One region of the Synechococcus sp. R50.1 genome, then DNA from elsewhere that is predicted to be linked to it. Evidence: predicted binding sites of a transcription regulator. Region 1 holds the regulator's gene; the other holds the start of a gene.

What was found. The regulator NtcA, encoded in region 1, controls nitrogen genes in cyanobacteria. The targets are predictions, from matches to a motif close to GTANCNNNNGNTAC.
Region 2: a site for NtcA is predicted at 2,035-2,048, ahead of NW870_RS04150 (ferredoxin--nitrite reductase). Genes of this name have one in related genera too.

What each region holds. Positions count from the first base shown of each region.
Region 1 is NZ_JANSIN010000055.1:10,697-14,969, reverse strand. It holds gene NW870_RS11470 (prolyl oligopeptidase family serine peptidase) at 1-445, shown strand, start outside; gene eno (phosphopyruvate hydratase) at 442-1,725, opposite strand; gene ntcA (global nitrogen regulator NtcA) at 1,964-2,638, opposite strand; gene NW870_RS11455 (M61 family metallopeptidase) at 2,912-4,273, shown strand, end outside.
Region 2 is NZ_JANSIN010000009.1:27,590-31,862, reverse strand. It holds gene NW870_RS04165 (ureidoglycolate lyase) at 1-37, shown strand, start outside; gene NW870_RS04160 (hypothetical protein) at 611-757, shown strand; gene NW870_RS04155 (CAP domain-containing protein) at 774-1,913, shown strand; gene NW870_RS04150 (ferredoxin--nitrite reductase) at 2,106-3,653, shown strand; gene NW870_RS04145 (CmpA/NrtA family ABC transporter substrate-binding protein) at 3,715-4,273, shown strand, end outside.

The DNA of each region.
Region 1 (4,273 bases):
GCTGGTGGGGGCCTGCCTGGTTCAGAGGCCGGAGCTGTTTGCAGCGGCCCTGCCGGCAGTGGGGGTGTTCGACATGCTGCGCTTTCATAAGTTCACCATCGGCTGGGCCTGGATCTCCGAGTACGGATCCCCGGAGAACCCGGAGGAATTCAAGGCCCTCTACGCCTATTCCCCTCTGCACAACCTCAAGCCCGGCACTGCCTATCCCGCCACCCTGATCACCACCGCAGATCACGACGACCGGGTGGTGCCCGCCCACAGCTTCAAGTTTGCCGCTGCCCTGCAGGCAGCCCAGGGGGGATCCCAGCCCATCCTCATCCGCATCGACACCAAGGCAGGGCACGGGGCCGGCAAGCCCACCAGCAAGCTGATTGAGGAAGCTGCCGACCGCTGGGCCTTTTTGGTGCAGGTGCTAGGGATCCCCTGGGACGGAACGGGAAGTTAGCGAGCTCTAGGACCCAGGCCCACCCGACCGGCATAAACTGCCGCTTCCCCCAGCTCGTCTTCGATGCGCAGCAGTTGGTTGTACTTGGCAATGCGCTCGCTGCGGCAGAGGGATCCGGTTTTGATCTGCCCGGCACGGGTGGCCACCGCCAAGTCGGCAATGGTGGTGTCTTCCGTCTCGCCAGAGCGGTGGCTGATGATGGTGCGAAAGCCGGCTTGAACTGCCAATTGGATGGCCGAGACGGTCTCCGTCAGGGTGCCGATTTGGTTGGGCTTGATCAAAATGGCGTTGGCGGCGGCGCTGTCGATACCCTTTTGCAGGCGGGTCAGGTTGGTTACAAACAGGTCATCTCCCACCAGCTGTACCCGGGATCCCAGTTGAGCGGTCATGGCTTGCCAACCGGCCCAGTCTTCTTCCGCTAGCCCATCTTCAATGGAAAGGATGGGATAGTTGGCCAGCAGTTGCTGGTAGTAAGCCACCATATCAGCCGCGCTGTGGGCTTTGCCCTCAAAGTGATATTGCCCATCCTGCAGCAGCTCGTTGGCGGCCACATCCAAGGCCAAGGCGATATCTGCTCCCGGTTTGTAGCCTGCCTGTTCAATAGCCGTCATCAGCAGATCCAAAGCCGCCGCATTGGAGTCGAGATCAGGAGCAAACCCCCCTTCATCCCCCACACCGGTGGACAGCCCCTTCTGCTGCAGCACTTGTTTTAGTACCGCAAACACCTCAGCCCCGTAGCGCAGCGCCTCGCGAAAGCTGGCCGCTCCAATGGGCACAAGCATAAATTCTTGAATATCGACGTTGTTGTCGGCGTGGGCGCCGCCGTTGAGCACGTTCATCAGCGGCACCGGCAGCAGGTTGGCAAAGGGCCCCCCCAGGTATTTGTAAAGAGGCAAGCCCACTGCTTCCGCAGCCGCTTTGGCTGTCGCCAGAGAAACTGCCAAAATAGCGTTGGCCCCCAGGCGGGACTTGTTGGGGGTGCCGTCCAGGTCGATCAGCAACTGGTCAATACGGGCTTGGTTGAGGGCATCTTCTCCCTGCAGCTCCGACTGGATGGGGCCAAGGATGTTTTCCACCGCCCTCAGCACGCCCTTACCGCCGTAGCGTTTGGGATCCCCATCCCGCAGCTCATGGGCCTCGAAGGTACCGGTCGAGGCACCGCTGGGAACCTGCGCCAAGCCCGTTGCTCCATTGGCTAGACCCACCAGGGCTTCTAGGGTGGGACGCCCTCGCGAGTCGAGGATCTCATGGGCGGTAATCCACTCGATGGCCGTTTCCACAGTTACACCTCAGCAATTGGCTAGATAGCTCTGGCCAAAGCCAGATCCCCCCATAGACTAGTAGGTTTTTGCCCGCGATCCGGTCAGCTTCCAGAAAACTTTAAGTCTGTCCTTCGGGCACAGAGATTCTTCAAGGCTGCAGCAGTAGATTGAACATAGGCCGGCCAGAGCTTCAACCAGCCGTCGAGCGGGGTTTGCCTGGGCAAGGTGCTACTCAGGAGGTGTTCTCCTCTTCCTTCTAGGCAAAGCGATGGCTCAGCCGCATCGGGTCGTGTACGGTGATCTTCTTCTTGTGAATGGAGATGTACTTCTTCTTGCGCAGCTCTCCCAACAGGCGGGTGATGGTGACGCGGGTTGAGCCAATGGCCTCGGCAATGGCCTGGTGAGACAGCTTGAGATCGATGGTGACCCCATCTGGGCCAGGCACCCCGAAATCGCGACAGAGAATCAACAAAAAGCTGACCAGACGGGATCCCATGTCGCGATGAGCCAGTGTCTCGATCATCATCTCCGTTTGCAAAATGCGGGACGACAGGCTTTTAACCAGCAACATGGCCAGTTCGGCGTTCTCCTGCAAGGATTTTTCCACCTGCTCGATCGGCAGAGAGAGTAACTCGGTAGGTGTAAAAGCCACCGAGTGATAAAAGCGGTCGGAGCGCTGTCCCGTGATAAAGGAGAGCACGCCGAAGATGCTGTTTTCGCGCAGGAGGGCAACTGTGATTTCCTCTCCCATTTCGTAGACCCGCGAGAGCTTAACGGCTCCCTTCACCAAAAAGTAAACCCGCTCCGCCGGATCCCCTGGAAAAAAAATGGTCTTCCCGCGCTCAAACGTTTCGATAACCGGAGGATGGTGAGGGCCTCCCAATTGCTTGAAGGCTGTGATCAGAGATTTTTCCGCTACGGCCACCGCCATACTCATCAACCTTTTAAGGTCAGTTTATACCTAAGATCAACCTATTAAGATCAATCTAGAAGCATTAGGCTAGGTTGCAACCCCTTGACTTCAGAATTTACGAGGATACCAAGATTTACCCTAAAGTAGAAGGTTCTGCCTAGGTATCTTTGTAGCACGCGCTACATTTTTAAGTCTCGTTGCTGCTCTCCAGCCAAAGGCAGAGGTTAGGATAGGAGCCATTGCCGCTGGGGGCTGCGCCAGCCCTTGGCAGTAGAGGGTAGGGTGGGTTCTATGGGGATCCCAGAGGTTATCGTTGCTGCACCTTCTCAACTGAGCCGCCAGCATTTCACAGTGCGGATGCCGGATCCGGCCAATCACCTGCTGGAGGTGGAACTGCAGATCCAAGAGGTGGATCCAGAGGTGCCTTTGCGGCTGCGACTGCCGGTGTGGACGCCGGGATCCTACTTGGTGCGGGAGTATGCCCGTCATGTGCAGGAGTTTCAGGCGGCAACTGAGCAAGGGATCCCTTTGGCCTGGCGGAAGGTGGATAAGAATACCTGGCAAATCGATCCGCCGGGTTCTTCTGCTGTGAAGGTGTGCTATCGGGTCTATGCCTATGAGCTGACGGTGCGCACGAACCATCTGGATTTGACCCACGCCTATTTCAACGGGGCAGCGCTCTTCCTCTACGTGCCCGGTCGCGAGCGGGAACCCTACACTTTGACGGTGATCCCCCCCAAGCCGGATTGGCACATCGCCACCAGTTTGCGGCCTTTGATCTCCTCTTCTGGGGATCCCGCTTCCGGCCAGTCTTTTGTGGCAGAGGACTATGACGAGCTGGTGGATAGCCCGGTGGAGGTGGGTCCACATCGAGTGCAATCGTTTGAGGTGGAAGGGATCCCCCATTACTTTGTGGTTTGGGGGGCGGGCACTCTGGATGTGGAGCGGGCTGTCGCTGATGCTAAGGCGATTGTCAAAACCACAGCCGCGTTTTTCGGTGGGCTACCCTACGACCGCTACTGGTTCATTGTGCATTTGTCGCCGGGAGGATTTGGTGGCCTTGAGCACAAGTACAGCACCACCCTTCTTTACTCTGGGCTGGAGCTGCATCAGCCGGAGTCCTATCGGCGCTTTTTGTCTTTGCTGGCCCACGAGTTGTTTCATGCCTGGAATGTCAAGCGTCTGCGTCCGCTGGCATTGGAAAAGATCGACTACAACCAAGAAAACTATCTGGAATGCCTGTGGTTTTGTGAGGGAGCGACCAGCTACTACGAAAATGTCATCTTGTTGAGGGCAGGGATCCTCAGTGCCGGCGATTTTTTAAAAGTTCTTTCCGAACAGATTGGCCGCTTGCAGCGTACTCCGGGCCGGGCCGTGCAATCGCTGCGGGAGTCCAGCTTCGACACCTGGATCAAACTCTACCGCCCCCACGAAAACACCCTCAACAGCCAGGTTTCTTATTACTTAAAAGGGGCTTTGGTCTGTTGGCTGCTGGATCTGCACATTCGCCACCTTTCCGGCGGTCAGGGATCCCTGGATACAGCTTTGCAGGATCTGTGGCAGCGCTTTGGTCGGTCAGGGAAGGGCTACAGCGACCAAGACTTGCGGGAGGCGTTTGAGCGGGCAGCTGGTGCCGATCTTGGCCGGTTTTTC
Region 2 (4,273 bases), on a different contig from region 1:
CCAAACCTACAACCTGGAGTTCCAGATCACCCCCTGACAAGCTTTTGGGGATCCCTTATCAATCGGGCAAAAAGCAGCATTGATCACAGCAATCTTTCGCTTGAGCGCAAGAAGAGCATGCCTCTAACCCCCAAAACCCTGAACTTTGCTGAATTTACTGAGCTTTAGGCGGTTTGGCAAAAGTCATTGAGAGGGATATAGTAGACCAAGTTTCCCCCTGATCCTTGAGTCCACCGCAACGGTTGCCGGGAAGTGAAGGGGGAAAGCGCTCGGGGGGTATTCCTCAGGGCTTTGCGGGATACCGCCTTCCTGCTTGGACTCCGTCCCGCTGACGCGAACAGAGATAGGCAGGATGCGATCGCTTCTTTCCTGAACCATGTTCAGGAGAGTTCAGCGTGAATGTATCAGTTGTGGGGATCCGTACTCCACTATGGGTGGAGAGAAAAAGTGGGCTTGGATCCCAGTCCTAGTGGATGTAGCCGACTTGGGTGAGCATTCCTTGACTTGGGCTTAAGTTATACCCTTGTCGGCATGAGTTTTGACGCTGTGGCCCACTCGGCCAGGTGATAGAACAGAGTCAAACCCAACAGCATTTGGGAGGTTTGTTGTCATGGCTACGTTGCAACCCAAAGTGACCCACCAGCTTTTGGCGGCCTTAGCCCTGTTTGCCTGTCTGGGCTTGTTGCCTGCTTGTGGCGAGAGCAGCAGCAGCACCGTCAGCCCCCCCAGCATCACCCCCACCCCCACCGGCTCATAATTCGGCTGGTTTTTGCATGCCCTTGCAGCGGTTGCCCAAGTTGGTTCAGCTTTGGGCTTTGAGGATCGCGGGGATCTTTTGTCTTTGTCTGCTGGCGGCCTGTGGAGGATCCCCTACCTCGATGGAGCCACCGCGGGCAGGGGAAGTGCCGATTGCCAGCTTCCTGTGCCGGTTGGATCGCCAGACCCGCAGCTTCACGGGGCCTATTTACGCCGAACAGCCCCAGGTTGCTACCTGCAACCCCGGTCGCCTTACGCCTGCAGCAGCCCAAAAGATGATGGATCGGCTGAATTTTCTACGGCTGTTGCACCAGTTACCGCCGGTGAAGCTCAATCCTCAGTTCCTAGAAGCCGCCCAGCAAGCGGCCTTGATGCAGGTAGCCAATGGTACTCTCAGCCACCAGCCGCCCCCTTCTTGGCGCTGCTTTACCCCTGCTGGGGAGGCGGGATCCCGCTTCAGCAACCTGGCGGTTGGGCCCATCCTAGAGCTGAACGGCCCCGATCCAGGCCGGGTGTTGGCGCGGCAGGTGGACATCTATTTTGCCGAGCCAGGTCGAGAAAACTTTGTGGATGTGGGGCATCGCCGCTGGAACCTGTATCCTCAGTACGCCCAGGGGGCCTACGGCATTGTCTTTGACCCACGGGCTGGACGGGTGACCCAGGCCAACGCCAACTGGATCTTCGGTTTTGACGAGTCCGTGCCAGATCCAGAGTTCATCGCCTTCCCGGAGAAAGACGGCTACCTCTACCGCCTAGAAGGGTTTTCCGGCCAGCCCCTGTCTGCCTACCGCTGGTCTTTCTCGGTGCCCAGCCGTAGCGGCAAGGCTGATCTCAGCCAAGCCCAAGTCCGCATCACCGATGCCCTCAGCGGCGAGCCGGTGCCTGTTGGAGATCTCCGCGTGGGGGATCCCGCCTATGGCCTGGAAACTTTGACCTACTCCGTGGGTTCGATCCAGCCCAATCGCAACTACACCTTTGAAATTAGCGGCATTCGCCTCAACGGTGGCCCCCCCCGCAGCTACCGCTACACCACCGCTCTCTACGACTGCGATCCCCAAACTTCCCAACGGCCCGCACCCCTCACCGAAGGGCTGGGGATCCCGCCCCGTCTGCTCTGGCAGATGGAGCCTTTCAACTCTTTCAACCCTCTCAACTAGCTTTTCCTCACCCCCAGCCCCTTTCCCAAAGGGGAAAGAGGGGTCTGCTGCTCCTAGAAGCCTGACTTTATGCATAAAGCGCAATTCGAGAATGACAAAACTGCATAACTTGTTACAAAGTGTAACGGCCAATACCAAAGTTAACGGTTCGTCATCGCTAGGGTAGCCAGTGTTCACCCCACGGCAGCGATCATGGCGAACCAATTTGAACGCCTCAAAAGCGAAAAGGATGGGCTGGCGGTCAAGGCCGAGCTGGAGGCGTTTGCCCGGATGGGTTGGGAGAACATTCCTGAAGACGACCGGGATCACCGCCTCAAGTGGCTGGGGATCTTCTTTCGCAAGCGCACCCCAGGTCAGTTCATGCTGCGGCTGCGCCTGCCCAATGGGATCCTAACCAGCGGCCAAATGCGGATGTTGGGCGCAATCATCCACCCCTATGGAGAACAGGGCGTAGCCGACATCACCACCCGGCAGAACCTGCAACTGCGGGGCATCCCCATCGAGGAAATGCCCCAGATCCTGGGCTACCTGAAAGAGGTAGGCCTGACCAGCATCCAGTCGGGCATGGACAACGTGCGCAACATCACGGGATCCCCTCTGGCCGGTATTGACCCGGACGAGCTGATCGACGTGCGCGGCCTCACTCGCAAGGTGCAGGACATGGTTACCAACAACGGCGAGGGCAACCCTTCCTTCAGCAACCTGCCGCGCAAGTTCAACATCGCCCTCTGCGGTTGTCGTGACAACTCCGTGCATGCGGAGATCAACGACCTGGCCTTTGTGCCCGCCTTCAAAAATGGCCGTCTGGGCTTCAACGTCCTGGTGGGGGGCTTTTTCTCTGCTCGCCGCTGCGCCGAGGCTATCGGCCTGGATGTCTGGGTGGATCCCCGCGATGTGGTTCCCCTGTGTGAGGCGGTGCTGCTGGTCTACCGGGATCACGGCCTGCGGGCCAACCGGCAAAAGGCGCGGTTGATGTGGCTCATTGACGAGTGGGGCCTAGAGAAGTTCCGGGCGGCTGTGGAGCGCCAGACTGGCCACCCTCTGCTCAGGGCAGCGGAAAAAGATGAGGTGGTCTGGCACAAGCGGGATCTGCTGGGGGTGCATGCCCAGAAGCAGCCGGGCCTCAACTTTGTCGGCCTGCATGTGCCGGTGGGGCGGCTCAACGCCCTGGAGATGATGGAGCTGGCCCGCTTGGCGGAGGTGTACGGCTCCGGGGAGCTGCGGCTGACAGTGGAGCAGAACGTGCTCATCCCCAATGTGCCCGACTCCCGAGTGGCCCCGCTCCTCAAAGAGCCGCTCTTGAAGAAGTTCTCTCCCAACCCAGGGCCATTGCAGCGGGGGCTGGTGTCGTGTACGGGCAACCAGTTCTGCAACTTTGCCCTTATCGAGACCAAAAACCGGGCTGTGGCCTTGATGGAGGAGCTGGAGGCGGAGCTGGAGATCCCCCAAACGGTGCGCATCCACTGGACGGGCTGCCCCAACTCCTGCGGCCAACCCCAAGTAGCCGATATCGGCCTTATGGGCACCACTGCTCGCAAGGACGGCAGGGTGGTGGAGGCCGTGGACATCTACATGGGGGGAGAGGTGGGCAAAGACGCCAAGCTGGGCGAATGCGTGCGCAAAGGGATCCCTTGCGAAGACCTCAAGCCGGTCTTGGTGGAGTTACTCAGGGAGCACTTTGGGGCCAGGCCGCGTCAGCATCCGTCCGCCGCCCAGGCTTCTGTTTTGGTAACCCGCTAGCGGTTCTGTTGCCGTCCTGAAAGTTTTTCTTTCTTCGTCGTTGTAAATCTTGGAGGTTTCGATGTCTAAGCTGTTCAGCACTTCCTCTCCCGTCTCCCGTCGGCAATTTTTGGCCGGGGTGGCTGCTCTCACGGCTGGGGCGGCCACGGCTGGGATCCCGCGCGCCCAATCGCAATCCTTGGGCAAAGGCTACTGGGTGGCGCAGGCCGATACTCCCGAAACCACCAGCGCCAAGCTGGGGTTCATCGCTCTAACCGACGCGGCCCCCCTGATCATCGCCAAAGAAAAGGGGTTCTTTGACAAGTACGGCATGAAGGACGTAGAGGTGGTCAAGCAGGCCTCTTGGGGCACCACCCGCGACAACTTGGTGCTGGGATCCGCCGCCGGCGGCATCGATGGGGCACACATCCTCACCCCCATGCCCTACCTCATCACCACCGGCAAAGTTACCGATGGCAAGCCGGTGCCTATGTACATTTTGGCCCGTCTCAATCTGGACGGTCAGGGCATCAGCATTTCCAACGAGTATCGAGATTTGCAAATCGGCCTGGATAGTTCCCCCCTCAAGGCCAAGTTTGCCGAGCTTCGAGCTGCCGGCAAAGATCCCAAATGCGCGATGA